Regions from separate parts of the Streptomyces doebereineriae genome, predicted to be linked through region 1. Evidence: riboswitches for the same ligand, from Rfam matches in the RefSeq annotation. Region 1 holds a riboswitch; each other region holds the start of a gene.
The links. Region 1 has a riboswitch for S-adenosylmethionine ahead of thrC (threonine synthase). Riboswitches for the same ligand answer to the same signal wherever they lie in the genome.

Region 1 (10,237 bases):
CGCGAACGCCACGTGCACGACCCGCTCCCGCCATTCGGGCCGCGACTCCAGCAGCCGCCGGTAGGCGAGCAGGCCGCGCACGATGTTCTTCGACAGTTCGGTGCGGTCGACCCGGACGATCGTCTTTCGGCCCGCGCCGATCTCCTCGCGCAGGGCGACGATGCGCTCCTCGACGTCGGCCTCGTGGGAGCGGGCGCGCAGGAAGTCGGCGTCCGCGCCCAGCCCGTGCACCCCGATCCGGGTCTCTCCGAGCCCGTCCGCGAACTCCGTGGCGCACGCCGTGAAGGCGTCCGCCCAGCGGCGGGTGAGGAAGCCGAGCCGGTCGGCGCCCAACATGCCCCGAAGGACCTGGCCCGCGATGTCGTCCGGCAGCATCCGGAAGTAGTCCACCGGCGCCCACGGCGTGTGCGAGAAGTGGGAGATGCGCAGGTCGGGACGGAGCTCACGGAGCATCCCCGGCACCAGACACAGGTGGTAGTCCTGGACCAGGACCGCCGCCCCCTCGCCCGCCTCCTCGGCGAGAGCTTCCGCGAAGGCGCGGTTGTACGTCTCGTACGACCCCCACTGCCGCCGGAACTCCGCGTCGAAGGCCGGCTCCAGCGGGGTCTGGTAGAGGAGATGGTGGACGAACCAGAGGACCGAGTTCGCGATGCCGTTGTACGCGTCCGCGTGCACGTCGGCCGGGATGGCGAGCATGCGGACGCCGTCCTCGCCGACCCCCTGCCGCACCGCCTCGCGGTCGCCGTCGGACAGCGCCGAGCACACCCACAGCGCGCCCGCCTCCGGACCGATGGCCGACAGCCCCGAGACCAGTCCGCCGCCGCCCCGTTTGGGGCTCAGCGAACCGTCCTCCTGGACCGCGTACGAGACCGGGCCGCGGTTGGACGCGACCAGCACCTGGGCAGCACCCTGCACGGAAGACGTGGAAGCCATACGCCACAACCTAGCCCGGCCCGGAAACGCTCAAACGTACGGTTGCGCTCAGTGCGCGGACGTATACGGAACGCCCCGTTCTGTCACCCGGTCGCTCACGCGACCTTACGCTTCGCGTACTCCGCGATCTCCACCATCGGCGGCCGCTCCTCGGTGTCCACGGAGTACGTACGCGGCTCGAAGCCGTCCCGGCCCCGCTCGAACTGGGTGAGGGAGGGCCGGATCATATGGCCGCGGGCCAGCCTCAGCTGGGCGGTGCGGTAGATCGCGGCGGACATCCGGCCCAGGGCCTGCCCGTCCTGGTGACGGTGCTTGCGCACACCGACGTCGACCTGTGCGAGCGCGTCCAGGCCCACCAGGTGCAGAGCGTCGACCAGCATGCCCAGCTCGACGCCGTAGCCGACGGGGAACGGGAGCTGCTCCAGCAACGAGCGCCGGGCCGCGTACTCGCCGCCCAGCGGCTGCACGAAACCGGCCAGCTGCGGCCAGTGCATGTTCAGCAGCGGACGTGCCATGAGCTCGGTGACCCGGCCGCCCTGCCCGGCGGCGCCGCCCAGGGGACGGTCGTACATGCCCTTGACCAGGTCGACCTCGGGGTCGGTGAGCAGCGGGCCGACGATGCCGGAGACGAAGTCCGAGGAGAACTCCTTCAGGTCGGCGTCGATGAAACAGACGATGTCCCCCGAGGTGGCGAGCAGGGAACGCCACAGGACCTCGCCCTTGCCGGGCACGGCGGGTATGCGCGGGAGGATGTCGTCGCGGTGGACGACCCGCGCACCGGCCGCGGCGGCGACCTCGGACGTGCGGTCGGTGGATCCCGAGTCGACGACGACGATCTCGTCGACGAGCGGGACCTGCTGCATGAGGTCATGACGGATCACGGAGACGATGTCACCGACCGTCTCCTCCTCGTTGAGCGCGGGCAGGACAACACTGACCGTCCGGCCCGTGCCCCGCTTCGCCGCCATGATCCTGTGCAGCGGGCGATCGGTCACGGACCAGGAACGCGTGGCCAGCCAGCGCTCGACTTCGTTCAGCACAGTGCGCGGCTCCTCTGCCTTTGATCCATCTCGCGGTTCGGACGTCTCTCTCAACTGTCCTGGCCGTCGGTTACAGTCTTGAACAACGCGGATGACCATCGCATGTCCTGGGTGGCCCGCTGTTCACAACTTCATACCGCTCATCCAGAGGGGCAGAGGGATACGGCCCGATGAAGCCCCGGCAACCCTCCAGTCGGTTCTCGTAGCGATCGCTGACGATCGTTTCCGCGAGGCTCCCGACTCGGGAAGGTGCCAAATCCGTCTCACGGCGAGATGCGTCGTGAGGAAGATGAGGAGAAAGGGCCTCGCCTCCATGGCTGTGCAGACTGTTGCAAGCACCACGAACTCCGTCGATCTGGGTCCCGCCGCGGCGCTGAGCTGCCGCGAATGCGGCCACCGCGTCCCGCTCGGTCCGGTCTTCGCCTGCGAGGAGTGTTTCGGCCCGCTCGAGATCGCGTACGACTTCTCGGCCTACGACACCGAGGAGCTCCGCAAGCAGATCGAGGCGGGCCCCGCGAACATCTGGCGCTACGCCCCGCTGCTGCCCGTCCCCGCGGACGTGGCGGACAAGCCGAACATCAACCCCGGCTGGACCAAGCTCGTCAAGGCCGACAACCTCGCCCGCGAGCTGGGTGTCGACGCCGGCAAGCTCTTCGTGAAGGACGACTCCGGCAACCCGACGCACTCCTTCAAGGACCGGGTCGTCGCCCAGGCCATCGAGGCCGCTCGCGCCTTCGACTTCACCACCCTCTCCTGCTCCTCCACCGGCAACCTCGCCGGCGCCGTGGGTGCCGCCGCGGCCCGGGCCGGGTTCCGATCCTGCGTGTTCATCCCGCACGACCTGGAGCAGGGCAAGGTCGTGATGGCCGCGATCTACGGCGGCGAGCTCGTCGGCATCGAGGGCAACTACGACGACGTGAACCGCTTCTGCTCCGAGCTGATCGGCGACCCGGCCGGCGAGGGCTGGGGTTTCGTCAACGTCAACCTGCGGCCGTACTACGCGGAGGGGTCCAAGACCCTGGCGTACGAGATCTGCGAGCAGCTGGGCTGGCAGCTCCCCGACCAGCTGGTCGTGCCGATCGCCTCCGGCTCGCAGCTCACGAAGATCGACAAGGGTCTGCAGGAGCTGATCAAGCTCGGGCTCGTCGAGGACAAGCCGTACAAGATCTTCGGCGCGCAGGCCGAGGGGTGCTCGCCGGTGTCGGTCGCGTACAAGGCGGGCCACGACGTGGTCCGGCCCCAGAAGCCGAACACCATCGCCAAGTCCCTCGCGATCGGGAACCCGGCGGACGGTCCGTACGTGCTGGACATCGCGCGTCGCACCGGTGGTGCGGTGGAGGACGTGAACGACGAGCAGGTCGTCGACGCGATCAAGCTGCTCGCGCGGACCGAGGGGATCTTCGCGGAGACCGCGGGTGGCGTGACCGTCGGCGTGGCGAAGAAGCTGATCGAGAACGGTCTGCTGGATCCCTCGCTGACGACCGTCGTGCTGAACACCGGTGATGGTCTGAAGACGCTGGACGCGGTGGCGGGTACGGGTCTCACCGCCACGATCCGCCCCAACCTGGATTCGTTCCGCGAGGCCGGCCTCGCGTAGTCGCCGCGGCCGCTGAAAGCCCTCACCCCGACCGGAGGTCCTGAAACATGAGCGTTTCCGTCCGTATCCCCACCATCCTGCGCACCTACACCGGCGGGCAGGCCGAGGTGCAGGCCGAGGGCGCGACCCTCGCCGACGTCATCGCCGATCTGGAGAAGAACCACACCGGTATCGCCGCGCGCGTTCTCGACGACCAGGGCAAGCTGCGGCGGTTCGTCAATGTGTACGTCAACGACGACGATGTGCGCTTCGAGCAGGGGCTGGAGACGGCGACGCCCGACGGGGCCGGCGTCTCGATCATTCCGGCCGTCGCCGGCGGGTGACCGTATGACTGGTCATTACCTTCGGTAACGGTAATTACCGAGTGTTCATCGGATTGCCCCCTCCGCTTGAGAAGCGGAGGGGGCAATTCTCTATGGTTGAGCGCGGTACAGTTGGGGAAGCAGCGGCTTTCTTCTTGCCGCGTGCATATGAGTTCTCGCTCCACATGCGATGAGAAGTAGCCAAAGTGTGCGCGTCTTAAGTGCCTTATGTGTCTTTTATGGGGCCCGACTTGCCCCGAATTCAGGCGAATTCTCACTACATTCCGGACCCCTTCCGTCCAGAATTCTCGTCCGATTGACCTGTTGCAGACGGCAGTTGGACAGATACATTCAGCCGCGGTCGACGCGTTCCGGCGCACGCCCCCAACCATGTGGGGGGTGAGGTCTGACCCGGATCCACGAAGTGTGGATCCGTGCAAGGGCCAGTAATAGGGGAGTTAGGCATGGCTCAGGGCACCGTCAAGTGGTTCAACGCGGAGAAGGGGTACGGCTTCATCGCGGTCGACGGTGGTGCGGATGTATTCGTCCACTACAGCGCGATTCAGATGGACGGCTACCGCACCCTTGAAGAGGGCCAGCGGGTCGAGTTCGAGATCTCGCAAGGTCAGAAGGGGCCGCAGGCGGACATGGTTCGCCTGGCGACCGGCTGAAGCACGCGCCGGGTAACAACAGCGTCGTTCTTCTGTTCTTCTTCGAAGGGCTCGTCCCCCATAGGGAGTCATGGGGTACGGGCCCTTCGGCATGCCCGGGGCCGGCCCGTACGGGCCGGTAGCGAGCTGTCTCCGGTGCTCGGTGTCCTGCCCGATACACGAGAGGCGCTTGCACTCGACCATGCCGAGTGCTAATCATTGGCGTTAGCACTCTGAAGGTGAGAGTGACAAAGATGGACCGGGTCGGTGAGGCCCGCAGGCCTTGTGGGGCAAGGATCCACAGGCCGGCGAGCCGTCCGTCGCGGGCGCGGGCGCGGTCCGAAGGAATCACCCCCAGTCCTGGAGGGACCACTTCACATGGCCAAGATCATCGCGTTCGACGAGGAGGCGCGGCGCGGCCTCGAGCGCGGCATGAACCAGCTCGCGGACGCCGTCAAGGTGACGCTCGGCCCCAAGGGCCGCAACGTCGTCCTCGAGAAGAAGTGGGGCGCCCCCACGATCACCAACGATGGTGTCTCCATCGCCAAGGAGATCGAGCTCGAGGACCCGTACGAGAAGATCGGCGCCGAGCTGGTCAAGGAAGTCGCCAAGAAGACGGACGACGTCGCCGGTGACGGTACGACCACCGCGACCGTGCTCGCCCAGGCCCTGGTCAAGGAAGGCCTGCGCAACGTAGCCGCCGGCGCCAACCCCATGGCCCTCAAGCGCGGTATCGAGAAGGCCGTCGAGGCCGTCTCCGCCGCCCTGCTCGAGCAGGCCAAGGATGTCGAGACCAAGGAGCAGATCGCCTCCACGGCCTCCATCTCCGCCGCCGACACCCAGATCGGCGAGCTCATCGCCGAGGCGATGGACAAGGTCGGCAAGGAAGGCGTCATCACCGTCGAGGAGTCCCAGACCTTCGGTCTGGAGCTGGAGCTCACCGAGGGTATGCGCTTCGACAAGGGCTACATCTCGGCGTACTTCGCCACCGACATGGAGCGGATGGAGGCGTCGCTCGACGACCCGTACATCCTCATCGCCAACTCCAAGATCGGCTCCGTCAAGGACCTGCTCCCGCTCCTGGAGAAGGTCATGCAGTCGGGCAAGCCGCTGCTGATCATCGCCGAGGACGTCGAGGGCGAGGCCCTGTCGACCCTGGTCGTCAACAAGATCCGTGGCACCTTCAAGTCCGTCGCCGTCAAGGCCCCGGGCTTCGGTGACCGCCGCAAGGCGATGCTGAACGACATCGCCATCCTCACCGGCGGCGAGGTCATCTCCGAGGAGGTCGGCCTCAAGCTGGAGAACACCTCCATCGACCTTCTGGGCCGTGCCCGCAAGGTCGTCATCACCAAGGACGAGACCACCATCGTCGACGGTGCCGGCTCCTCCGAGCAGGTTCAGGGCCGGGTCAACCAGATCCGCGCCGAGATCGAGAACAGCGACTCGGACTACGACCGCGAGAAGCTCCAGGAGCGCCTGGCGAAGCTCGCCGGTGGCGTCGCCGTCATCAAGGCCGGTGCCGCGACCGAGGTCGAGCTCAAGGAGCGCAAGCACCGCATCGAGGACGCCGTTCGCAACGCGAAGGCGGCCGTCGAGGAGGGCATCGTCGCCGGTGGTGGCGTGGCCCTCATCCAGGCCTCCTCGGTCTTCGAGAAGCTGGACCTGGAGGGTGACGAGCTGACCGGCGCCAACGCCGTGAAGCTGGCCCTGGAGGCCCCGCTCAAGCAGATCGCCGTCAACGGTGGTCTCGAGGGTGGCGTCATCGTCGAGAAGGTGCGCAACCTGCCCGTCGGCCACGGCCTGAACGCCGCGACCGGTGAGTACGTCGACATGATCGCCGAAGGCATCATCGACCCGGCGAAGGTCACGCGCTCTGCCCTGCAGAACGCCGCCTCCATCGCCGCGCTGTTCCTCACCACCGAGGCCGTCATCGCCGACAAGCCGGAGAAGGCGGGCGCTGCCCCGGCCGGCGGCGGCATGCCGGGCGGTGACATGGACTTCTGATCGACCCCCGGCCGCCAGGCCTGACGGTTGATCAACGTCCTTCCCGGGGGCGGCACTTCCTGGAAACAGGGATGGCCGCCCCCGGTCTTTTCCTGCGCTATGCTTGATCACGAGCCGCTCGACGTGAACTCCCGTCGGTCGACTACGCGTTGGTGGTCCAAGGAAAGACGCCCCGCTTCCTGCGGGGAGATGCAGGTGCAAGGCCTGCCCGGCGCTCGACACGAAGCCCGTCCCACGATGGTGGGGCGGGCTTCTTTCATGCGCGGCCTCCATGCGTGGCCGGAGTCACAGCGCCCCGGGAAATCCTGAGCGGGATGAGGCGGTTGGCACCTGGGTAGTGTCCATGCGCATGCACATACCGAGGAGTACTGCCACGTGACCGCCCCCGCCACCTCCCGCGCCGCCGAGATCCTCTCCCGCCCGGCCCACATCAACGGCCTGACCGTCCCGAACCGCATCGTGATGGCGCCGATGACCCGGCACTTCTCCCCGGGCGGCATCCCCGGCGCGGACGTGGCGTCGTACTACTCCCGCCGCGCGGCCGCCGGAGTCGGCCTGATCGTCACCGAGGGCACCTACGTCGGCCACGAGTCGGCCGGGAACAGCGACAGCGTCCCGCGCTTCCACGGCGAGGAGCAGCTGGCGGGCTGGGCGAAGGTCGCCGAGCAGGTGCACGCGGCGGGCGGCACCATCGTCCCGCAGCTGTGGCACATCGGCATGGTCCGCGAGCAGGGCCAGCAGCCCTACGCCGACGCCCCCGCCGTCGGCCCCTCCGGCCTGCGCCTCGGCTCCGACGAGCCCACCGGTAAGGCGATGACCCAGCGCGACCTGGACGACGTCATCGGTGCGTTCGCCGAGGCCGCGGCCGCCGCAGAGCGCATCGGCTTCGACGGTGTGGAGATCCACGGCGCCCACGGCTACCTCGTCGACCAGTTCCTGTGGGCGGGCACCAACCGCCGCACCGACGCCTACGGCGGCGACCCCGTCGCCCGCACGAAGTTCGCGGCGGAGATCGTGGCGGCCGTACGCGAGACGGTGTCGCCGGAGTTCCCGATCATCTTCCGCTACTCGCAGTGGAAGCAGGAGGCCTACAAGGCGCGCCTCGCCGAGACGCCGGAGGAGCTGGAGGCGATCCTCGCGCCGCTCGCCGCGGCCGGTGCCGACGCCTTCCACGCCTCCACGCGCCGCTACTGGCTCCCCGAGTTCGACGGCTCCGACCTCAACCTCGCCGGCTGGACCAAGAAGCTCACCGGCAGGACCACCATCACGGTGGGCTCGGTCGGTCTCGACGGCGACTTCATCCGCGGCTTCATGGGCGAGGGCTCCCCGGTCAAGGGCATCGACGACCTGCTCGACGCCCTGGAGCGCGAGGAGTACGACATGGTCGCCATCGGGCGGGCGCTGCTTCAGGACCCGCAGTGGGCCGCGAAGGTGCTGGCGGGCCGTTTCGACGAGCTTGCGCCGTACGACGCGTCCGCGCTGAAGTCGTTGAGCTGACGGGTTTCGGGTCGGTGGGGTCGGCCCGCGCGCTGACGTAGTGCTGGTTGCGGTCGTCAACTCCCGCTACCGTGCCGGAACATGCGGATTCTGCATCTCTCGGACACGCACGTGGAGCGCACCGACGCACCGAACAGGAACGGCGTCAACGCCACCGACTCACTACGGCTGATGCTCGCTGAGCTGCGGCACCTACGGGACGTCGACGCGGTCGTCGTCACCGGGGACATCGCCAACGAGGGGGACGTGGAGGCGTATTCGGCGGTACGGGAGCTCGTGGGGGCGTTCGCCCAGCCGCTGGACGCCCCTGTCTTCTACACCACAGGCAACCACGACGAGCGCGAGGCCTTCGGCAAGGTGCTGGGGAGCGGACACCCGGATCCCGAGGGGCTGTTGGAGACAGACGCGTCCGAGCGGGCCGCGGTGAGCACGGTCGGCGGGTACCGGTTCGTCACACTGGACTCGCTGGTGCCGGGAGAGGTGTACGGCCGTATCGGCGCGGCCCAACTGGACTGGTTGCGCGAGGTGTTGAGCACCCCGGCCGAGCACGGCACCGTCCTCGCCTTCCACCACCCGCCCCTCGGTCTCGGCCTGTCCGTCACCCAGACGGTCTTCGGGCTGCTGAACCCCGGGGAGCTGGCGTCCGCGATCCGGGGGAGTGACGTGCGGGTCATGCTGACCGGGCACTTCCATCTCCAGCTCTTCGGGATGCTGGAGGCGGTGCCGGTGTGGGTGACACCGGGGGTGGTCAACCGGATCGACCTGACGACGCCGTACGGCACCGAGCGGGCGGTGCGCGGGGCCTCGGCCTCGCTGGTGGAGCTGGGCGGACCGGCGAGCCCGATGTTCCACACGTTCCACGCGCGGGACCCGCGGGCCCACGAGACGGTGTACCAGCTGGACGAGGAGCGGACCCGGGCGGTGCTGGAGAAGTACGGGCCGACGGCGCTCGGCTGACGGCGACTTGGTTGACTCAAGCAAGGGAAATGGGCTGCAGTGGATCCAGCAGCCCCTACTCGTGAGGAGTTCGACGATGACGTCAGCCGAGAATCTCGAAGTGCGCACCGCGGCCGGTGCCGTGCGCGGGCGGGGCGAGGGCGGACTGGTGGTCTTCCGGGGGATCCCGTTCGCCGAACCACCGGTCGGGGAGGCCCGGTTCCAGGCACCGCGGCCCGTGAAGGGCTGGGCGGGGACCCGGGAGGCGTACGACTTCGGACCCCCGCCCCCGCAGGAGTCGGGCTTCCAGGGCCGTGCCGCCGAACTGCCGGTACCCACCGGCGACGACTGGCTGACGGTCAACGTCTGGACGCCCGGCACGGACCCGTCGGCCCGCCGCCCGGTCATGGTGTGGATCTACGGCGGTGCCTACAAGCTGGGTCACGCCGGCAGCCCCGGCTACGACGCCCAGCACCTCGCGCGCGCCGGTGACGTGGTCGTCGTGACCCTCAACTACCGCGTCGGCATCGAGGGGTTCGCCCTGCTGGAGGGGGCGCCCGCGAACCGGGGCCTGCTGGACCAGGTCGCCGCGCTGGAGTGGGTGCGGGACAACATCACGGCGTTCGGCGGGGACCCCGGGCAGGTCACGGTGTTCGGGGAGTCGGCGGGGGCGGGGTCGGTGGCCTCGCTGCTGGCGATGCCGAGCGCGCGGGGACTGTTCGGGCGGGCCGTCGCGCAGAGCGTGCCCGGCACGTACTTCTCCGCCGAACTCGCCCGGGACATCGCGGTGGAGATCGGCAAGGAGGCGGGCCTCGCTCCGACGGCCGCCGCGCTGTCCGCCGTGGACCCACTCGAACTCCCCTCGGCGGGAGAGCGGTTGAGCCTTCGGATGCGTGAGTACGACGACCGGTGGGGGCAGGCGGCGCCGACCGCCACCCCGTTCTCGCCGGTGGTCGACGGCGAGGTGCTGCCGACCACCCCCTGGGAGGCGCTGGCGGCCGGCGCGGCCCGGGACGTGGAGCTGCTCGTCGGGCACAACCGCGACGAGTACCGGCTCTTCCTCGCCCTCGCCGACCGGCTCGGCCGGATAACCGAGGAGCAGGCGGCCGCGGCCCTGCGGATGTTCGCGCCGGGCCCGGACGGCGAGCGCTCCTACCGCGAGGCCTTCCCGGACGCCACACCGACCGAACTCTACGAACGCGTGCAGACGGACTGGCTCTTCAACATGCCCTCCCTGCGGCTGGCCGAGGCGCAGGTCGCCGGCGGCGGCCGCGCCCA
Region 2 (10,237 bases), on a different contig from region 1:
GCTTCGAGGCAGCGCTCGACGGTCTCGTCCATGGTCAGCGGGTCCAGTTCGATCCCGAACAGAGTCCGGCGCTCGCTCATATCCGTCCCCCCTGCCAGGCGTGCAGCATCCAGCCGAACTCGTACGGCCGGCATTCGCGGTCCACGGAGAGCGGGCGGTACATCCGGTCCAGGGCCTTCAGCCGGAGGTTCGGAGCCACTCGGGTGCCGAGGCCCCGGGCGGCGCGTACGGCCTTCTTCGGGTCGCCCCGGTAGACCTTGCGCCAGGTCACGCCGAGCTCGTCGAGAATCAACGGCTCCGGGTGTCCGGCCAGTTCGGGTACGTCCGTCATCCAGCCGAGGCCCTTGCGGATCGCCGGGCCGAAGTCGCTGCCGCCGGCGTCGGTGAGATCGAACAGCGCGGTCGGCGCCATCGCGTGCTGGTGGACGCTGTAGACCGGGTAGCCCTCCACGACCCCGCCGGTACGCGCGTCGTAGTGCCACCACCACTGTCCGCCGTCGCCCTGGAGCTCGCAGATGCGCACGGCACAGGCCTCGGACGCGGCCAGCGCCTCCGGATCGCCGGCCCCGTCGCTCGCGTGGGCGCGGGCCAGGGCCTGGAGCGGGTACGTCTGGTCGGCGAAGCAGGCCACATGCGCCCGGTACCAGGGCACCAGGCCGGGGCCGGTGGCGTGCGGGAAGAGCGGGCTGTCGCCGACGCGGGCCCGCAGCAGACGGTCGCGAGCTGCGGAGAAACGTCTCTCCACATCGACCGAGTCCCGGGCCGTCGCCAGGGCGGACAGCACCCAGGCCGCCTCGACGGTGTACTGCGGCCGGCCCTCCTCGTCCAGGTCGTCGACCCGGGCCAGGGCGTCGGAGAGCTTGGGGTGTCCGGTCTCGGCGGCGGCCCAGGCGATGAGCGCCGCGTCGCCGAGGTTCGTGACGCCGGGCAGCGACTCGATGAGCAGGCCCGTGAACTCCTCGGCGGTACGCCCGCCGAGGACCGCGCGCTGGCGGTCCTCCGGCAGGAACCGGACCCCCAGCGCGGTGATGGCCGCGTACCGGGTGCTGGTTCCGCGCTGCTCCAGGGTCCAGGAACCGGCAGCCGTCTGCCGCCCCGCCATGGTGAAGGCGAAGGCCTCGCCGCCGGGCAGCAGCATCGACGGCAGCCCCGACTCGGCGACCGTGAGGAGTCGTTGGGCGAGTGGGAGCAGCGTCGGTTCCTCACGACCGAGCGCGGCCAGACGTGTGATGCTCATCGGTTGGACACACCAACCCCCCTGTTTTTGCGCAGACTTATGAACGCCACGGCGCGCGGTCGGCCGGGCGGTGGAAGGCAGGCGGACGTCAGGCTTCGGAGCTTGTGCCGACCCTGATTTCAGGCATAGGTGTTTCCACCCGGTAACCCCCCCTGGGCACTACTGGTTCGTGTGCTCATTGTGCTTGGTCTGCACAGTTCGTACACATGATATGCCGGTGAATGTTCGATGATTTGCGTTTTGGCGTAAAGAGGCGTCATGGGCGTTCGACGAGTCCGCCGTCCTTCTCGTCGTACCGGGCGCCCGTCTCCGGGCACTCCCAGGCGCCCGGCTCGCCCTCCCGCTCGACCAGTCGAACGCCGGCTCGGCCCACCCAGCCGATCCGGCGCGCAGGGACACCGGCCACGAGCGCGTGGTCGGGCACGTCCCGGGTCACCACGGCGCCCGCGGCCACCAGCGCCCAACGGCCGACACGGACCGGTGCCACACACACCGACCGGGCCCCGAGGGACGCTCCTTCGGCCACCTCCACCGCCACGGCCTGCCAGTCGTCGCCGCGCTTCAGCTTGCCCTCCGGGTCCACCGACCGGGGGAAGTAGTCGTTGGTGAGGACCGCGGCCGGGCCGACGAACACCCCGTCGCCGAGCACGGCGGGCTCGTACACCAGCGCGTAGTTCTGGAGCTTCACGTTGTCGCCGATCCGCACCCCCGGGCCGACATAGGCGCCCCGGCCCACGATGCACCCGCTCCCCAGCCGGGCGTTCTCGCGGATCTGGGCCAGATCCCAGATCGTCGTCCCGTCGCCGATCGCCGCTGTCTCGTCGACCTGGGCGGTCGGCTGCACCTTGAAGTTCACCGGGCTGAACCCTTCGTCTCGTCGATCATGTCCGGTCGTCGAACATGTCGACGGTGTCGTTGACGGACCGAGTCTGATCACCGCGCCGACGGAATGCCAGCCTCCGTTCGTGAGTCGTCCCGAACGGCGGCGGACTCAGACCAGGCCGGGATCGACGTGGATCTTCGGACCCGGACCGGCTCCGGGCGGGCGCTCGCCCGCGAGTACGGCGCCGATCGCGTCCAGCGCCACGGTGGCGGCCACGAGCGGCCTCGGGTCGACGACCTTGTCGGCGTACGCCTTGATGGTGGCGTCGAGCCCGGGGGAGGCCGACAGCACGCCGATCGCCGTCACGTCCTTCAGGACGAGCGTGCGGGTGTCGATCCTGCTGGGCTCACCGGCCAGCCCGATGTACACGAGCCGCCCGCCCGGTTCGACCAGCTCCTGCGCCAGGGCGGGCAGATGCACCGCGTTGGTGGCGTCCACGACCGCGTCGAACGGCAGGTCCGGCAGGGTGTCCTCGCGCCAGGCGTGCGGGAAGCCCAGCGAGCGCGCGAAGGCGAGGGAGGCTTCGGTGGCGCCCATCAGATGCACCTCCGCACCCGCGGCCCGGGCGAACAGCGCGACCAGCAGACCGATGGTCCCCGGACCCAGCACCAGGACCCGGTCGCCGGCCCCCGCTCCTGTCGCCCGCGCGGCCCGCAGGGCGTTACCGCCCGGCTCGACCAGCGCACCGAGCACCGGGTCCACGGAGTCGGGCAGGACGTGCAACGAGCCCACGGGCACGGCGAGCCGTTCGGCCAGGGCACCCGCTCGGCCGCCCCGGATGCCCACCTCCTCGCGCTGCTCGCAGACATGCTGCCCGCCGCGCCGGCAGCGGCGGCAGGTCCCGCAGCCGAGCATGGTGTCGCCCATGACCCGGCGGCCGATCCAGACGGGATCCACACCGGCGCCGACCGTGCGGACCCGGCCGGCCCACTCGTGGCCCAGCCGCATCGGATAGGCGGCGTGTCCTTGGTGGAGATAGGTCATCGCCCCGGTGAAGAACTCCAGGTCGGTGCCGCACACCCCGACCCGCTCGACGTCGACGACGACCTCGCCGGGCGCGGCTACCGGCGCCGGTACCGACCGGACCGCGAACTCGCCGGGGGCCGTGAGGACGAAGGCACGTATCTCATCCGCGGGGGCGTTCAACGCAGGGGCTCCTTCAGGGGGCCGAGGGCGTCACGGATCTCCTCGACCGCCTCGACCAGCGTCCGCAGCGGAGTCCGGTACGCCAGCGCGCTGACGCTCACCGCCCCGGAGGGAACCGTCGGCGAGGTGCCGTACACGGGCAGCGCGAGGCAGTTGACGCCGGTCTCGTTCTCCTGGTCGTCGAGGGCGTACCCCCGCTCGCGCGTGGCCCGCAGCTCACGGTGCAACTCCGCGGCCGTGCACGGGGTTCGAGGGGTCCGGCGCTCCAGGGGTGCCTCGCCGATCCATTGCCGTACGGCGTCGAGGGTGCCCAACTCGTGGGCGAGCAGCGCCTTTCCGACGCCGGTCGCGTGGGCGGGGTTGCGGCCGCCGACCGTGGAGGTCAGCCGGACGGCGCCGGCGGGCGGGTCGGCCTTGGCGCGGTACACGACCTCGCGGCCGTCCAGGACGGCGTAGTGGGCCGTCTCGCCGAACCGGTCCGCCAGTGCCTCCAGCAGCGGCCGGACACGTACGTGTTCGGGGCGGGCCTCGTGATGGGCGAAGGCCATCCGCAGGAACTCGTCGCCCAGCAGGTAGCGGCCGCGGGAGTCCTGGCCGGCCAGACCGGCCCGGCGCAGGGCGGCCAGGGCCCGGTGCACGGTCGCTTTGGGGCTGCCGATCGCCCGGGTGAGCGCTTCGAGCGAGACCCCGTCCGGGTGCCGGGCGAGTTCCTTGAGCACGGCGAGCACCCGGTCCGATCCCACGAGACGGTCGCCCTCCGCGCTGTCCGTGACGGGGGCTGTCGAAGCGGGGAAGGGCTGCGTATGCTGCATCGCGTTCCGGATAGTAGACCGTCGTACCGATTACCGGAAAGAGTCGAGCGATGGGCCTTCGCAGCGCACAGTGGTACGGGGGACAGGACCGCAACGCCTACATCCACCGGGCCTGGATGCGCCGGGGCGTCCCGGACGACGCCTTCACCGGCCGGCCCCAGATCGCCATCGCCAACACCGCCTCCGACCTCACGCCCTGCAACGCGCACCTGGACGAGGTGGCCAGGTCCGTCCGCGACGGTGTGTACGAGGCGGGCGGCATCCCCCTCGACCTGCCCGTGGTGTCGCTGGGCGAGACCAATGTGCGGCCCACGGCCATGCTCTGGCGCAACATGGCGGCGATGGCCACGGAGGAGATGCTGCGGGCCAACCCCCTCGACGGCGTGGTCCTGCTGGGCGGCTGCGACAAGACGATCCCGTCGCTGCTGATGGCCGCCGCCTCGGTGGACCTGCCCGCCGTGGTCGTGCCCGGCGGGCCGATGCTGACCGGCACCTTCCGCGGCACACCGCTGGGCTGCGGCACGGACGTGTGGCGGCTGTCGGAGGAGGTCCGCGCCGGCACCCTGTCCCAGGAGCAGTTCACCCGCTCCGAGTCCTCGATGATCCGCAGCCGCGGACACTGCAACACCATGGGTACGGCCTCGACGATGGCGCTGGTCGCCGAGGCGCTGGGCACGGTCGTCCCCGGGGTGGCCGGAACGCCCGCGCCGGACAGCCGGCTGCTGGCGGCCGCGCACGGCACCGGGCGGCTCGCGGTGGAGCTGGTGGCCGCCGAGCGCCGCCCGAGCACCTTCCTGACCAAGGGGTCCTTCCACAACGCGATCGTGGCGCTGGCCGCGATCGGCGGCTCCACCAACGCCGTCGTCCATCTCCTCGCCATCGCGGGCCGGCTGGGCGTCGACCTGACCCTGGACGACTTCGACCGCATCGGCTCCCGGGTGCCGGTCCTGGTGGACCTCCAGCCCGCCGGGCGCTTCCTCATGGAGGACTTCCACCGGGCCGGCGGCCTGCTCGCCGTGCTGCGCGAGGTCGCCGACCTCCTGGACCCCGAGGCGCTGACCGTCACGGGCGAGCCCCTGGTGGACCACCTCACCGACGCCCCGATCTGGGACGCGGAGGTGATCAGGACCCGGGCGCGGCCCCTGGTCGAGGAGGGCGGCATCGCCGTCCTGCGCGGCAGCCTCGCCCCCGACGGAGCGCTGATCAAACCCGCGGCCGCCTCACCGCATCTGCTGCGGCACCGGGGCCGGGCCGTCGTCTTCGACAGCATCGAGGACTTCCACGCCCGCGTCGACGACCCGGACCTGGACGTCGACGCCGACTCCGTCCTGGTCCTGCGCGGCTGCGGCCCCAAGGGGTATCCGGGCATGCCCGAGGTGGCCAACATGCCACTGCCCACCAAGCTGCTGGAGCAGGGGGTGCGGGACATGGTCCGCGTCTGCGACGGCCGGATGAGCGGCACCGCGTACGGCACGGTCGTCCTGCACGTGGCCCCGGAAGCGGCGGCGGGCGGACCGCTCGCCCTCGTACGGACCGGCGATGTCATCAGCCTCGACGTCGAGGCCCGCCGTGTCGACCTCGAGGTGCCCGCCGCCGAACTCGCCGCCCGCACCCCGAACGCGGCCACCGTCGAGGGCTTCGCGAACCCGGGGCGGGGCTGGGAGCGGTTGTACGTCGACCACGTCCAACAGGCCGACACGGGAGCCGACCTGGACTTCCTCCTCGGTTCCAGCGGCTCGGCGGTCAGCCGCGAGTCGCACTGACCGGTCGCGGCCGGCGATCCCCACCTCGCCGCCCGGCCGGGCCGCGGACCCTGCCCCTGACCGCCTCGTGGACGCCCTCTTGACGTGCGCCCCGGCCCGATCGACACTCCAGATGGGAATCCTAGTGAACAGGTAGGGAAACATGGGGCGCGTGGAACCGGCCGTCGGCCGAGTGAGCCGGACATCCCGGCCTTCGCCTCTTCTGACCTCCCGCCGCCACATCGATCTTCTTCGGGTCTGCAGCGCCATCAGGCCCCTGGGCTGAGCCCGACGCTTCCGCCGCGTGTACGTCTGCACACCGACACCCCGGGGAGACCCATGTCCGTCACACCGCTCGCCCGCATCTCCGCCACCCACCCGGCCCCCGCGTTCCGGGGCCGGATCGGCCAGGACGCCCGCAGTGGGCACTACGCCGTGCCGCGCCGCTACCGGCTGCACCTGGCCGCCGCCTGCGCTGACGGTCTGCGCATCGCCGTCGTGCACAGCCTGCTCGGCCTTGACGACATCTGTCCCGTGACCCTCCTGGACCCGGTTCCCGACTGTCCCGACGGGGGGCATTCCGCGCTGCGCCCGCTGTACGAGGCCAGCGCGCACCGGTACACCGGCGCGGCCGTCGCACCCGTGCTCAGCGACGACTGGTCGGGACGGATCGTCAGCACCCACGCCACCGACATCACCCGCGACCTGGCCCGGCACTTCGGCGGCGGACGTCCGGCGCTGTACCCGTGCGGAGCGGAGTCGGAGACCGAGGCCGTCGAGCGGATGAGCAAGGGCATCGCGCAGGCCGCGCAGCAGGCCGGGGGGACGGGCGGTGACGACGCGGACCGTGTCGCCGCCCTGCAGCAACTGCTGGACTCCCTGGGCTCGTTGGAGCGCTGGCTGGTGGACCGCGAGTTCCTGATCCGGGATCACATCACCGCCGCCGATGTCGAGTTGTGGGTCACGCTGGTGCAACTCGACACCGTGCACCGCCACCACCTCGACGCCGCCGCGGTGCAGCGCCTCGCCGGCCATCCCGCGCTGTGGGCCTACGCCCGCCGTCTGACCGCCCACCCGGCCTTCGGCACCCACCTCGACCTCGACGGCATCGCCCGCCGGCACCACGCCCACTGCCAGGGCCTGGAGGCCGCCGGGGCCGCCGTACAGATTCTGGACTGGGCCTCGCACGCCGCCCGCACGTCCTGAGGGTTCCACCTGATGGACCAGGATTGACATTCGTTCGGGCAATTGTCTTAACTACGGCCCAGAACGGTCATGAGTGTCAGCGACAAGCCCTGGCTTGCTGACCGGCAACCCTCGCTCCGCGGTGGGGTGCCCCAGGTGACGACCGGACCGGATCACGTTTCGGTAAGCGCGAGGGGCCCCAGGGGCCGGAAGAGCACGGTGACGGACATGTACGCAGTCTCCAGGACGGCCACGCGCCGCTCCCCGAGCTGCGTACAGCCGTACACGAACGTGCTCGTGGCAGACCGGAGCGTCGATCTGCTCCGCGTGAGCAGCGCACTGTGTACCGCACCGGGCCGTGCCCGCTGTCGGGGCTGACATTCCTTCCCAGCCCCCGCGTTCCTGACGAACGCCGCGTTCGCGGTGTGCCGTCGTCCGCCCAGCCCCCGGTGCCCGAGCGTCACGTACTGCCGCCGTAGTACGCCGTGTTCGCCGTGCCCCAGGGGAACCCGACTCCGCCGGAGCCCCCTCATGAGTGAACCCCCAGGTGCCGCCGTGTCCGTCACCGACGCACCGCCGAAGCCCGACGCATCGTCAAAGCCACTCGCAGCGCAGCGAGTTCTGCCGCTGAGGCGACCGGGCCGCTGGATCGCCACCGCCGTCGTCCTGGTTCTGGCGGCCCAGTTCGTCCACGGCCTGGTGACCAACCCGTTCTACCAGTGGGACCGGTTCGGCTACTGGTTCCTGCGGCCGACCGTCCTCGACGGGCTACTGATCACCCTGGAAGTCACCGCCTACAGCGCGGTGCTGGGCCTCCTCGGCGGCATTCTGCTCGCCCTGGCCCGGCTCTCGAAGAGCCCGGTGCTGCGGGCGGTGAGCTGGACCTATGTGTGGGCTCTGCGCTCCATTCCACTGATCGTGCTCCTGCTGTTCCTCTACAACTTCAGCGCCCTGTACAAGACGCTGAGCGTCGGCGTCCCCTTCGGGCCGGCCTTCTTCTCCTTCGACGAGTCCCGGCTCGCCACCGACATGGTCATCGCGGTGATCGGCCTCAGCCTCAACGAGGCCGCCTATGCCGCGGAGGTCGTCCGTGGCGGCATCCTCTCCGTCGACCAGGGCCAGCACGAGGCGGCCTCGGCACTCGGTCTGCCGAAGGGGTACCAGTTCCGGAAGATCGTCTTCCCGCAGGCGTTGCGCTCGATCACCCCGAACTACGTCAACCAGCTCATCGGCCTCATCAAGAGCACCTCGCTGGTCTTCTACGTCTCCCTGCTCGACCTGTTCGGCACCGTGCAGTCCATGGGCTCCACCTACCCCGGAGACATCGTGCCGCTGCTGCTGGTCGCCACCGTCTGGTACCTGATCCTCACCAGCGCCGTCTCAATCATCCAGTTCTACGTCGAGCGGTATTACGCCCGGGGCGCCACCCGCTCCCTGCCGCCGACACCGCTCCAGAAACTGCGTGCCGGTCTCACCGACCTCAAGGCGCGTGTCCGCAGGGAGACCGCGATATGACCGTCACCGACATCACCCCGGTCGCGCTCGAAGTGCACGGCGTGCACAAGTGGTACGGCACCCACCGGGTACTGGACGGGGTCGACCTGACCGTGCGGCCCGGCGAGGTCACCGTGATCCTCGGCCCGTCCGGCTCCGGGAAGTCCACCCTGCTGCGGGTCATCAACCACCTGGAGAAGCCGGAGATCGGCCATGTCAGCGTCAACGACGAGCTGATCGGCGTCCGCCGACAGGGCGACCGGCTGAAGGAGCTCAGCGAGCGCGCCATCCTGACCCAGCGCAGCCGCATCGGGTTCGTCTTCCAGAACTTCAACCTGTTCCCGCACCTGACCGTCCTCGACAACGTGGCCGCCGCGCCGGTGGCGACCGGCAAGCTCGGCAGGGCGGAGGCGCAGGAACTGGCCCGCGAACTCCTCGGCCGGGTCGGGCTCGGCGACAGGACCGGCGCCTACCCCCGGCAGTTGTCGGGAGGCCAGCAGCAGCGCGTGGCCATCGCCCGCGCCCTCGCCCTGCGCCCGGGAGTCATCCTCTTCGACGAGCCGACCTCCGCCCTCGACCCCGAACTCGTCGGTGAAGTCCTCGCCGTCATCAAGGACCTGGCGACCAGCGGCACCACGCTCGTCATCGTCACCCACGAGATCGGCTTCGCCCGCGAGATCGCCGACCGGGTCGTCTTCATCGACGGCGGACGCATCGTCGAGCAGGGCCCGCCCTCCGAGGTCCTGGACCGGCCGCGGCACGAGCGGACCCGGGACTTCCTGAGCAAGGTCCTCTGAACCCCTTTCCCCCAACTCCTCACCCCTTTTCTCCCAACTCCTAAGGACAGCCATGCCCATTCACCCCTCCCGACGCAGCCTGATACGCGGCATCACCGCGGCGACCACCGTCGCCACCCTCGCCGGCGGGCTCGCGGCCTGCGGCGGTGACAGCGACGCCGCCACCGGGACGACCGACAGCGCCGGCACGGTGACCGTGGGCCGGTTGTCCAACGGCGCCGCCAAGGAGACCGCGCTCAAGGTCGCCGAGGTGAAGTCCATCAGCGCCGAACTGCCCGCCGCCGTGAAGAAGAGCGGCAAGCTCGTCATCGGCTCCGGCACCCTGCCCTCCGGTTCCCCGCCGCTGGGCTTCGTGGGCAGCGACCAGAAGACCCTCACCGGCTCCGAGACCGACCTGGCCCGCCTGGTCGCCGCCGTCCTCGGCCTGGAACCCGAGGTCAAGCGGTTCACCTGGGAGAACCTCTTCGTCGGCATCGACAGCGGCAAGGTGAACGTCGGGTTCTCGAACATCACCGACACCGAGGAGCGCAAGCAGAAGTACGAGTTCGCCTCCTACCGCAAGGACGACCTCGCCTTCGAGACGCTCAAGACCTCGAAGTGGACCTTCGACGGCGACTACGAGGCCCTCGCGGGCAAGACGGTCTCGGTCGGTGCCGGCACCAACCAGGAGCGGATCCTGCTGGAGTGGCAGGCCAAGCTGAAGAAGGAGGGCAAGAAGCTCACCATCAAGTACTTCCAGGACAGCCCCAGCATCTACCTGGCCCTCGCCAGCGGCAAGATCGATGCCTACCTGGGCCCCAGCCCCAACTCCTCCTACCACGTCACCCAGACCGCGAGCACGCCCAACGCGACCCGCATCGCGGGCCAGTACTCCGGTGCCGGCGAGACGCTCCAGGGCCTGATCGCCGCGACCGCCAAGAAGGGCAGCGGCCTCGCCAAGC
Region 3 (10,237 bases), on a different contig from region 1:
ACGGTCGGGTGCGCCACGGGCTCGCCCAGCAGGCGGCCGAACGCCTCGTGGCTGTCGGCGTCGAGGCGTCGAGGTGCCTGGCGCGACGGCGTCTTCCCGCTCCAGGACGCCTCCGAGGCCCTCGCCCTGAGCGACCCGGCAGAGGTAAGGCTCGGCCGCCAGGTCACCCTGCTCCGGGGACGCCCGAACTCGAGCGCCACCTTTCGTCCCGCCTGATCGCCTTTGACTCCTTCACGGTCACGGTCGACGCGGACGTCCTGGTCTCGCACCGCGACCACGGTGGCGGCTACAGCCTGTACGTCGACGACGGCCGCCTGCACTCCGCGTACAACGAGTACGGCGCCCTGCGCGAGACGGACACGGGCCCCTCGCCCCCCGGGACCCGCACCGTCCTCCTCACGGCCACCGCCGAACCGGGTCTGCGCCGGCGCTTCGCCCTTGCCGTGGACGGCGCCGCACGCGCCGCGCCCGAACCGGTCCACCAGCTCCTCGGCATGGTCCCGTTCCAGGGCGTCAGTGTGGGCGTCGACCGCAAGTCCCCGGTCTTCTGGCCGCTGTACGAGCGCCACGGTGTCTTCCGCTACACCGGCGCCCTCCGCTCGGTCACCTACCACCCGGGCGCCCCGGGACCGTGGCGCAGGCACTGCGGGAGGCAGCGGCCGCTCACCGCACGTCGAACAGGCGTTCCGCGTTGTGCAGCGCGTGCCCCGCGACCCGCTTGCCGAGGACGAGACCGGCCTCGTCGGCGGAGCGGGTGTGGATGCCGGAGTAGACGCGGGCGTCCAGGTTGTCCTGGGACAGCTGGCTCCAGGCTGTGTAAGTGCGGGTCACTCCGGGAGCGGTGGGACTGGTCAGCTCGAACGGCGCGGTACGCGGTCCGCTGAGTGTGAGGACCGTCTCCGCTGCGCCGGCGTAGGTGTTGTGCCCGCTGGGATAGTCGGGGTGGGCCGGCGTGATGTGCAGCGGGGACCACTCGGGATCGGGGTCGATCGCACCGGTGCGGATGGCGGTGACGGGGCGCCAGCGCAGGTAGGCGTACTTGGTGTCGGAGGTGGCGATCTGCGTGTCCACCGCGGCGATGTGGAACAGTGCCACCAGCGCGGCCTGCGCCGGGGTTGAGCGCTGCGAGCGGGCCACGGCGACCCGCAGCGGCTCGGTGTACAGCGTCAGGGAGGAGCCGAACCAGAAGGTGGCGGTCTCGGTCTGCCGCTCGGTGCGTGCTGTGCTGTTCACGGCCCCGTACGCCCGCACCTCGGCCAGGTCGGCACGGTAGCGCGCGGAGTCCGGGGCGGGCGGGGCGGGGAGCCGGTACTGGTCCGGGCTGTCCAGCAGGAAGGGCCGGGCGAGCCGGTTGCCGTACTGCACGGCCGGAGCATAGGCGGGTGGCGTCGGCTGCCACACACCGGGGGCCGCCGGCGGCACGGTGAACGGCGCGTTCACCGAGGCCGGGTCGAGACCGTCGCCCTCACGGGAGGCGAGGACCAGCCGTGCCTCGCGCGCGCCGGCCGCCGCACCCTTCGACTTGGCCGGCCCGTCCGGGATCCGGTCCAGTGTCGTGCCCAGCACGGTGTCCAGTTCCCGGGCGCGGGACGGGATCAGCTCCACCAGGGCATCGTGTACGGCGGATGCCAGAGCCGCGTCCTGGAAGTCCCTCCGGCCGACGCCGGGCGGTACCTGGCGGGTGGCTCGGGCTGCCGCGAGCCAACTGACGGCCCAGGTGCGGCTGTTGGTGATCTGCGTGGCGGCGCCGGCCGCCGCGATGGTCACGGCCGTCGTGTTGTACCAGTCGAGCAGCACGGACGGGCTCGACGTCCGTTCGTCCGCTACGGCGGCAGCAGCGGACGTGACAGTGGCGGAGGCGGCCAGCAGCGTGGCCGAGCCGAACGCCTGCAGGGCGGAGCGGCGGGTTCTGAGCGGGTTCACGGGTACTCCCTCTCGGACGTGCGGGTGATTGCTGTTGCCTGGGCACACGCACCGACGTGCACGCACTCGGCACCGCTACCAACGGCGGGCGGGCGTGGGGACGAGCGGTGCGGTGCAGTGAGGTGCGGTGAGGGTCAGCTACACAGCGCGGCGGCGACACGCAACAGATCAACGGCGCGCCGCCGGGTGAACCACAGAGAGATCCACATGCCGGGGACGCTACATTTGCCCCAACCCACGGTCAACGGGCGGAGGTTGACCGCTCGTGACTGCAACGACGCCTTCGTGTTCCTGCCATGTGCCCGTTACCAGATCGGTCGCGGGGAGCACCGGACCCCGGTGCGCTGTGCCTTGCGCCCGCCGTCGCTGAAACAGCGGGCGCAGGGCCCTTCACCGAAACCTGGTCAGGCCGCAGACTGCCGCACCGGCTCCACTCCGATGACCTTGCGGTAGGCGCGGGCGCCGTCGCCGTAGTCGTCCACGGCATAGTGCCAGGTCGCCCGGTTGTCCCAGAGCACGAAGTCGCCCGGGTTCCATCCGAAGCGGATCGTGTAGTCGGGTGACGAGGCGTGCCGGAGCAGATGGTCGAGGAGCACCTTCCCTTCCTGAGGCGTCACACCGGTCAGGCCGATCGCCGACGTGCTGATGAACAGCCCCTTCCGGCCCGTCTCGGGGTGCGTCAGGACGACGGGATGCTCGACGGTCTCCCCGCCCGCTGTCCGCTTGCTGCCCTGCGCGTAGTTCTCCGCGTTGCCGTCGTAGAGCGCGCCGACCGACTCGAGCAGCACCTTGAACGGCTCGGACAGGTCGTCGTACGCCGCCTGAAGATCGGCCCAGAGTGTGTGCCCGCCCAGCTCGGGGACGACCTCGTAGGTCAGCGACTCGATCGCGAAGACGGGCTGCCGCCACAGACCGCCGATGTGCCAGGTACTGGCCTTGCCGGTCTTCTGCACGTTGTACGGGTAGACCAGCGGATCGGCGGGGTCCTTCACGGCGGTCGGGTGGTCGAACGGTTCCGCGAACACGCGGATGGCCTCGACGTGCTGACCGGGTGTCAGGTGCTGGTCGCGGAAGACCAGCACTTTGTGGTCCCGGAACGCCCGGCGCAGTTCCTCGGCGGTCCGGTCGTCGATTCCGGCCTTCAGGTCGATGCCGGTCACCTCCGCACCGAACCGCGGTCCGGCCCGTCGGATCTCGTGGCTGGCGACAGTGCTCATGGCTCTCCCTCTGTGTGCTGCCGTACGGGGGGTCTCGCGCTGCGGTCACCTCTCACCTGACAGATGAAGGCGACGTCAGACGCGGCGACACGCGGACGCGTCGACGCGTGCCAGATCCACGTACAACCTGCGGTACAGCAGCACTGGGATGCCCACCCCACCATGTCTACCAGGCGAGCCCGAGACGGATCATTGCAGCTGCATGAATCTTCCGGGCAGGCGTCAGAAGCCCACGGTGTCGCGGACGAGGACGACCACACCGCGCTCGGGGAAGGCCTCGCGCTCCAGAATGAGGATCTTGCCGATGAAGGAGGTCTGGGCGTAGGTCTCCTGCAGCCGGCGCCATTCCTTGGGCAGGCTGTAGTCGTGGATGCGGCGGAGCCCGGTCGCCATGTCCGGGACGATCTTCTGTGCGCCGACCACCCAGATCGCCTTGCGGGCTCCGGACGCGTAGGGGGCGAGCTGGCTGCCGCTGGCAGAGCCGACCAGCAGATATCCGTCCTCGGAGACCGCGTGCACGCTGCCGACGACGACGTCCGGCGTTGCCCCGAGCCGGATCTGGGCATACACGTCGTCGCCCAGGTTGCCCGAGGCGGCCCGCACGGAGGTGAAGTCGCCGGACTCGTCGAGCGCTTCGGTGATTCCGGACAGGCGCAGTGTCTCGCTGCTCGCGGTGAACACTGTCTGGTCGCGCGCGACCAGCGCGAGGACGAGTTCGCGGGCGTCGGTCAGGGTGTCGACGAGGTGCACGATGTAGTTGTGGTCGCGCAGTGCTTCGGCGGCACGGTCCAGTTGGGCCTCGTCGGCGGGCTTCGCGAAGGTCTCGTCGACTACGGGTGCGGGCGCGGTCATGGGGTCCTCCGGCGAGGGCGTCGGGTCCGTCTGGTAACTGGCATCAGTCTGCGAAACCCTGGGCCGGCCGCGGAAGACGGCACTTTTTACTGCCTCAGTGAGCCGGAGGGAACCATGGCCACCCACGATGCCGATCCCACGAGGGTGCTGAAGGGGCGGGACGACACCACCTGCCGGGTCCGTGAAGTCCTGGACCGTGTCGGCTCCAAATGGTCGCTGACCGTCATCCACGAACTCGGCCCGGGCACAAGGCGTTTCACCGAGATCAAGGACGCCGTCCCCGGTATCAGCCAGCGCATGCTCACCGAGACCCTGCGTCTTCTGGAGCGCGACGGCCTGATCTCGAGAACCGTGCATCCCGTCGTGCCGCCCCGCGTCGACTACGAGCTCACCCCGCTGGGCCGGACGCTCCTCGACACGGTGCGCACGCTCCTCGACTGGGCTCTGACCCACATCGACGACATCGACAAGGCCCGGGACGCGTACGACACCCGCACCTGAGGCGCGCCTCCCTGTCCTCATCGCTTGCGAACGCGGTGTTTCCGTTCTGCGAACAGGACGCCGTGACGGGGGACGAGGGCCGGCCACCGGTGTGACCATGTCCGCATGCTCCCGGGAGAAGATCGCGCCGCCCGTCGGGTGCTGATGGTGTGCATGGCGGCAGGGGTCACAACTCTTCTCGACCAGTCGGTCCTCAACATCGCTGTGCCGGCGCTGCGTCAGTCGCTCGAGGCGGGTCCCACCGATGTGCAGTGGATCGTCGCCGGTTACTCACTGACCTTCGGCCTGATGCTGGTGCCGGGCGGCAGCCTCGGTGACGTGCGCGGGCGCAAAGGGCTGTTCCTCGTCGGGCTGTCGGCCTTCGTCCTTTTCGGTGCGGTGGCCGCCACCGGTGTGCGACCGGACCTGCTGATCGCCGCGCGGCTGGTGCAGGGCGCCGGGGCAGGTCTGGTCAACTCCCAGGTCATCGGCACCCTTCAGGACGTCTTCAGCGGCCTGGACCGGGCGCGTGCACTGGGCCTGTACGCCGTCACGGGCGGCATCGCCGCGGCGCTCGGACCGGCGCTCGGCGGCGCCCTGGTCGCGACCTGCGGCCCTGAGTTGGGATGGAGGCTGTGCCTGCTGCTCAACACGCCCTGTGGGATGGTCACCCTCTGGCTCGCGTTCCGCTGGCTCCCGAAGGCACGGGGGACGGTCGGACGCAGTCGGCTCGACTGGTGGGGACTGATCTGGGCCGGTGCGCTCACCCTGGCCCTGATGCTGCCCTTCATCAGCAGACCGGGCAGCGCCCAGGGTGCGGCACTGTGGGCCGTCACCGCGGTCGGACTGGCCTGCTGCCTGGTTCTCGGACAACGTCTGCGCATGCGATCCGGACGGGTTCCGCTGGTGCACCCTTCACTCCCACGCTCGCGCCCGTACACGCTCGGGACAGCCATCGCGATGGCCGCCTTCGGCTCCTCGCTGGCGGCGACGCTGGTCCTGACCATGTTCCTGCAGAGCGGTCTCGGACTGTCCGCGCTCACCGCCGCTCTTGTCACCCTCCCATCCGCCGTGGCCATGGGAGTCACCTCGGCCGTGGCCTGGCGCGTGGTGCGCCGTCTCGGACCGCACACCGTCACCGTCGGTCTCGCCCTGGGAATCCTCACGTTGCTGGGCGGCGCGGCCGTCGCCCTCACCGCGCCGCGCACCGCGCTCCCTCTGCTGCTCGCCGCCGTTCAACTCCTGTCCGGTGCCGCCGCCGGGCTGACCGTCTCCCCCAACCAGGCCCTGGTCCTTCAGCACGCTCCGGCCGAGGCCGCGGGAGTGGCCGGTGGCATTCTCCAGATGGCCCAGCGGATCGCCGCGGCCGTCGCCCTCAGCGCCGTCTCCGGGAGCTATCTGCACGGTACGTCGGGATCAACCGGCGGCCCCCGTACGGCATTTGCACACGCGACTCTCCTCTGTGCCGGTCTGCTCACCGCGGCCGCCGTCCTGTCACTGCTGCGTCCGCACCTCACGGCTCGACCCCGTCCTCAGCTCCCCGGGCCAGGACACCCGCACCCCGTTGACGGATTACGTCGGAGATAGATAAAGTTTCAAATGGCATTGAGTGTCAGCATCAAGCCCTGGCTTGCTGACCGGCAACCCTCCGACGCGGTGGGGTGCTCCAGGTGAAAGCCCGGCCGGGTCGCCGACCCGGCAAGCGCGAGGCCCCGCGGCAGGGGCCCGACATGGAGGAGTGAGCGTGCGGCACAGCAGCGTCTCGAGTCTCTCCATGACGGCTTCCGCGACTCTCCCCCGCTTCTCCCGTCGACGCCACATCGACCTGCAGCGCATCACCAGCTGCCTGTGTCATGGCTGACTGCGTCCCGTCGACTGGCTGAAGCCGCTCACCGCTGTCTTTGACACGCGCGGCAATTCCTGAGCCCTTTCCCTCTCAGCGCTCTCACACAGTGCGGCTCTTTTCGTGAGCAACACCATCCCCTCATCTCCATGCCCGCGCGCGTAGAACGTGCGTGTCGGCTTTCGAGTAGGAGACCTCGTTCCGTGATATCTCATCCGGATTCCCGCTCTGCCCGATGGGCGGCACTGTCCGCGCTCCTGACAACCAGTGTGCTGCTGACCGCATGCTCGTCCGGCAGCGGCAGCAGCTCGAGCAACGACGGCGGTCAGGCCAGGCCCGGCGGCACACTGACGTTCGCGGTGGGTTCCGACGCCGGCTGCGTGGATCCGCAGCAGGTCGGCAGCAACGACACCATCTACTCGTTGCGTCAGGTCGTCGACTCCCTGACCGACCAGGATCCCAAGACCGGCAAGATCGTGCCGTGGCTGGCGAAGAGCTGGGACATCAGCCCGGACACGAAGGCCTTCACCTTCCACCTCAGATCCGGTGTCACCTTCAGCGACGGAACACCGCTGACCGCGCAGGTGGTCAAGGACAACTTCGACGCGGTACCGAAGCTCGGCGCCCTGGGAATCCTGGCCCAGGGATACCTGAGCGGCGTGGAGAGCACCACCGCGGTCGACCCGCTCACCGTGCGGGTGAAGTTCAAGCAGCCCAACGCCCAGTTCCTCCAGGCCACTTCCACGTTCTCACTGGGCATCGAATCGTCGGCGAGCGCGAAGAAGTCCCCGCAACAGAAGTGCAGCCAGGGGATCGTGGGCAGCGGCCCGTTCACGCTGAAGAGTTACGTCCAGAACCAGTCGATCACCTTGGCCAAGCGCGCCAAGTACGACTGGGGTTCCTCGCTGTGGACCAAGAAGGGCGAGGCGTACCTCGACAAGGTGGTGTTCAAGGTGGTGCCCGAGGCGGGGGTGCGCACCGGCAGCCTGCAGTCCGGCCAGGTGGACGCGATCAGCAGCGTCGGCAAGGCCGACGAGGCGGCGCTCAAGGGCGGCCAGGTGAGCCTGCTGGGACGGGCCAACCCGGGCAACGTGTTCAACCTGGGGCTGAACAACTCCCGGCCGCTGCTGAAGGACGTGAAGGTGCGTCAGGCGATCCTGTTCGCCATCGACCGGCAGCAGATCGTCGACGCCGTGTTCCCGACCGGCACGCAGCCGGCCACCAGCATCCTGGCGCACACCACGCCGGATTACGCGAACCTCGGCTCGGCTCTGGCCTACGACGCGGCGAAGGCGAAGTCGCTGCTGGACTCGGCCGGTTGGAAGACCGGCAGCGACGGCATCCGGACGAAGAACGGCACCAGACTGAGCCTGGCCGTCACGTGGTTCGCCAATGCGGCCACGAACCAGCCCGCGCTGGAGCTGATCCAGCAGCAGCTCAAGGCCGTCGGCATCGACGTCGCGCTCAAGGAACGGCAGATCAGCCAGCTCGCCGCGACGCTGCAGTCCGGTGACTTCGACGCCGGGTGGGGCAACCTGACCCGCGCCGACCCGGACATCCTGCGCAGCCAGTACTCCACCCGGCTGGCCAACTTCTACCACCTGCCCGCAAGCCCGCTGGACTCGCTGCTGAACCAGCAGGCGGCGACCACCGATGCGGCCAAGCGCAAGCAACTGGTCGACCAGGCACAGCAGTTGATCGTGAAGAACGCGTACATCGTGCCGGTGGTGGAGCTGCAGACCCAGCTCGGGGTGGCGAAGAAGGTGCACGACCTCGACTTCGAGGCCTCCAGCCGGATCCAGCTGCACGACACCTGGATCGGCTGACGCATGCGCCGCTATGTGATCAAACGCCTCGCACAGGCCCTCGGGGTGCTGTGGGCGGCCTACACGGTCTCGTTCCTGGTGCTGGATTTCCTCCCCGGTGATCCGGTGTCGGCGATGGCCGGCGCCGGAGCGGACTCGGGGCAGGTCGATCCGGCGCAGCTCGCCAGGCTCCGACACGAGTACGGCTTCGACAAGCCGGTGCTGGTGCAGTACGCCGACCACCTCGGCGACGCGGTACGCGGGGACTTCGGCGACTCGGTCTCCACCGGCCGATCGGTGACCACGACCCTGAGCGACGCACTTCCACAGACCCTGACGCTGACCGGCACGGCGCTGTTGCTCGCGGTGGTCCTCGGCGGCTCTCTCGCGGTGTTGGCGACCTACACCTCGCGGCGATGGCTGCGGCAACTGCTGCTGTCGTTGCCGCCGCTGGGCGTGTCTGTGCCGACCTTCTGGGTCGGGCTGCTGCTCGTCGAGCTGTTCTCCTTCCGGCTGCGGTGGTTCCCCGCGTTCGGCAACGACGGATTGCCGGGCTTGGTGCTGCCGTCGCTGACGCTGGCGCTCCCGACCGGCGCGCTGGTGGCGCAGGTGCTGGCCAAGAGCCTGCTCACGGCCCTGGATCAGGCCTATGTGGAGACAGCGCGGGCCAAGGGCGCGGGCAGGCTGCGGATCCACCTGCGGCACGCCCTGCGCAACGCGTCACTGCCGGCGCTGACGGTCGTCGGGCTGCTGGCCGGGCAACTGATCGCCGGTTCGGTGGTCGTGGAGACCGTGTTCTCCCGTGACGGCCTGGGCCGGGTGACGGCCGCCGCGGTCACGGCCCAGGACATCCCGTTGGTCCAGGGAGTCGTGGTGTTCGGAGCGCTGATCTTCGTGCTGGCGAACCTGATCGTCGATCTCGTCTATCCGCTGCTCGACCCGCGGATCGTCGTGGCCTCCGGCAGGAAGGGGAGCCTGGCATGACCCAGCCCCTCGTCGACGACGTCGCCACCGGCGCCGCGCTCGGCCCCGCACGATCCGTCGAACCCGGCCCCGACCCGAGTCCCGGAGAAGGTCTCGAACTGCGGCGCGTCCTGCGCTTCTTCGTGCGCCGGCCCGGCCTGCTGGCATCGGTCCTCATCGTGGTCCTCGTGGTACTGGCCGCGTTCCGGCCGGGTCTGTTCACCTCCCAGGACCCGTTGCACGGGGTGCCGTCGCAGAACTTCCGCGGCCCCAGCGGCGCACACTGGTTCGGCACCGACGAACTGGGACGCGACCTGTTCTCCCGGGTGGTGCACGGTGCGCAGCTGTCACTCAAGGCCACGCTGATCGCGGTGGCGGTCGCCTTCGTGGTCGGTGGCCTGCTCGGCCTGGTCGCCGGCTTCGTGGGCCGCTGGGTCGACGACGTACTGATGCGCTTCGTCGACGTACTGCTGTCGATCCCGGCACTGTTCCTCTCCCTGGCGCTGGTCACCGCGCTGGGCTACGGAACGGTCAAGGTCGCCGTCGCGGTCGGGGCCGCCAGCGTCGCCGCCTTCGCCCGGGTGACACGCGCGGAGGTGCTGCGGGTACGGCAGGCGGTCTTCGTCGAGGCGTCGCGCTCGTGCGGGACCCGCTGGTACTCAGTCCTCGGCCGGCACGTACTGCCCAACGCGGCGGGCCCGGTGATCGTCCTGGCCACCCTCGACTTCGGCACCTCGGTCCTCGCAGTGTCGTCGCTGAGCTTCCTCGGCTACGGGGCACCGCCCCCCGCACCGGAATGGGGCACGCTGATCTCCGACGGGCGCAACTACCTGGGCAACGCCTGGTGGCTCACCGCACTGCCCGGCCTGGCGATCGCCGCGACCGTACTGGCCACCAACCGCATCGCGCGAGCCCTGGACGGCGAATGGTCCCGACAGCGATGACCGGCCCCACGACGGACGAACCCGGAACGGGTGGGAATGTGACGAACACACCGCAACCGCTGCTGGAGGTACGGGGCCTGTCGGTGTCGTACCGCACCCGCGGCGGCACTGTGCAGGCCGTGCGAGGCGTGGACCTCGACGTGTGGCCGGGCCAGGTGACCGCGGTGGTCGGCGAGTCCGGATCCGGCAAGAGCACGACCGCGCACGCGA

Region 2: another riboswitch for S-adenosylmethionine. It lies ahead of RNB18_RS23770 (amino acid ABC transporter permease); the one in region 1 lies ahead of thrC (threonine synthase).
Region 3: another riboswitch for S-adenosylmethionine. It lies ahead of RNB18_RS53780 (putative leader peptide); the one in region 1 lies ahead of thrC (threonine synthase).

Annotation. Positions count from the first base shown of each region.
Region 1 is NZ_JAVREZ010000014.1:106,753-116,989, reverse strand. It holds gene RNB18_RS33710 (alpha,alpha-trehalose-phosphate synthase (UDP-forming)) at 1-933, opposite strand, end outside; gene RNB18_RS33705 (glucosyl-3-phosphoglycerate synthase) at 1,029-1,973, opposite strand; SAM riboswitch class I at 2,111-2,269, shown strand; gene thrC (threonine synthase) at 2,287-3,570, shown strand; gene RNB18_RS33695 (ubiquitin-like small modifier protein 1) at 3,618-3,893, shown strand; gene RNB18_RS33690 (cold-shock protein) at 4,337-4,543, shown strand; gene groL (chaperonin GroEL) at 4,901-6,526, shown strand; gene RNB18_RS33680 (NADH:flavin oxidoreductase) at 6,902-8,023, shown strand; gene RNB18_RS33675 (metallophosphoesterase family protein) at 8,105-8,980, shown strand; gene RNB18_RS33670 (carboxylesterase/lipase family protein) at 9,057-10,237, shown strand, end outside.
Region 2 is NZ_JAVREZ010000008.1:118,104-128,340, reverse strand. It holds gene RNB18_RS23810 (WecB/TagA/CpsF family glycosyltransferase) at 1-80, opposite strand, end outside; gene RNB18_RS23805 (hypothetical protein) at 77-1,237, opposite strand; gene RNB18_RS23800 (acyltransferase) at 1,494-2,093, opposite strand; gene RNB18_RS23795 (zinc-dependent alcohol dehydrogenase) at 2,229-3,245, opposite strand; gene RNB18_RS23790 (IclR family transcriptional regulator) at 3,263-4,078, opposite strand; gene RNB18_RS23785 (IlvD/Edd family dehydratase) at 4,129-5,841, shown strand; gene RNB18_RS23780 (putative leader peptide) at 5,984-6,106, shown strand; gene RNB18_RS23775 (glutathione S-transferase C-terminal domain-containing protein) at 6,160-7,026, shown strand; SAM riboswitch class IV at 7,092-7,201, shown strand; gene RNB18_RS23770 (amino acid ABC transporter permease) at 7,537-8,520, shown strand; gene RNB18_RS23765 (amino acid ABC transporter ATP-binding protein) at 8,517-9,296, shown strand; gene RNB18_RS23760 (transporter substrate-binding domain-containing protein) at 9,349-10,237, shown strand, end outside.
Region 3 is NZ_JAVREZ010000010.1:109,082-119,318, forward strand. It holds gene RNB18_RS53770 (hypothetical protein) at 1-216, shown strand, start outside; gene RNB18_RS27665 (vanadium-dependent haloperoxidase) at 664-1,923, opposite strand; gene RNB18_RS53775 (putative leader peptide) at 2,058-2,132, opposite strand; gene RNB18_RS27670 (TauD/TfdA dioxygenase family protein) at 2,328-3,140, opposite strand; gene RNB18_RS27675 (LUD domain-containing protein) at 3,363-3,992, opposite strand; gene RNB18_RS27680 (winged helix-turn-helix transcriptional regulator) at 4,107-4,493, shown strand; gene RNB18_RS27685 (MFS transporter) at 4,599-6,059, shown strand; SAM riboswitch class IV at 6,074-6,183, shown strand; gene RNB18_RS53780 (putative leader peptide) at 6,247-6,333, shown strand; gene RNB18_RS27690 (ABC transporter substrate-binding protein) at 6,519-8,141, shown strand; gene RNB18_RS27695 (ABC transporter permease) at 8,145-9,104, shown strand; gene RNB18_RS27700 (ABC transporter permease) at 9,101-10,027, shown strand; gene RNB18_RS27705 (ABC transporter ATP-binding protein) at 10,009-10,237, shown strand, end outside.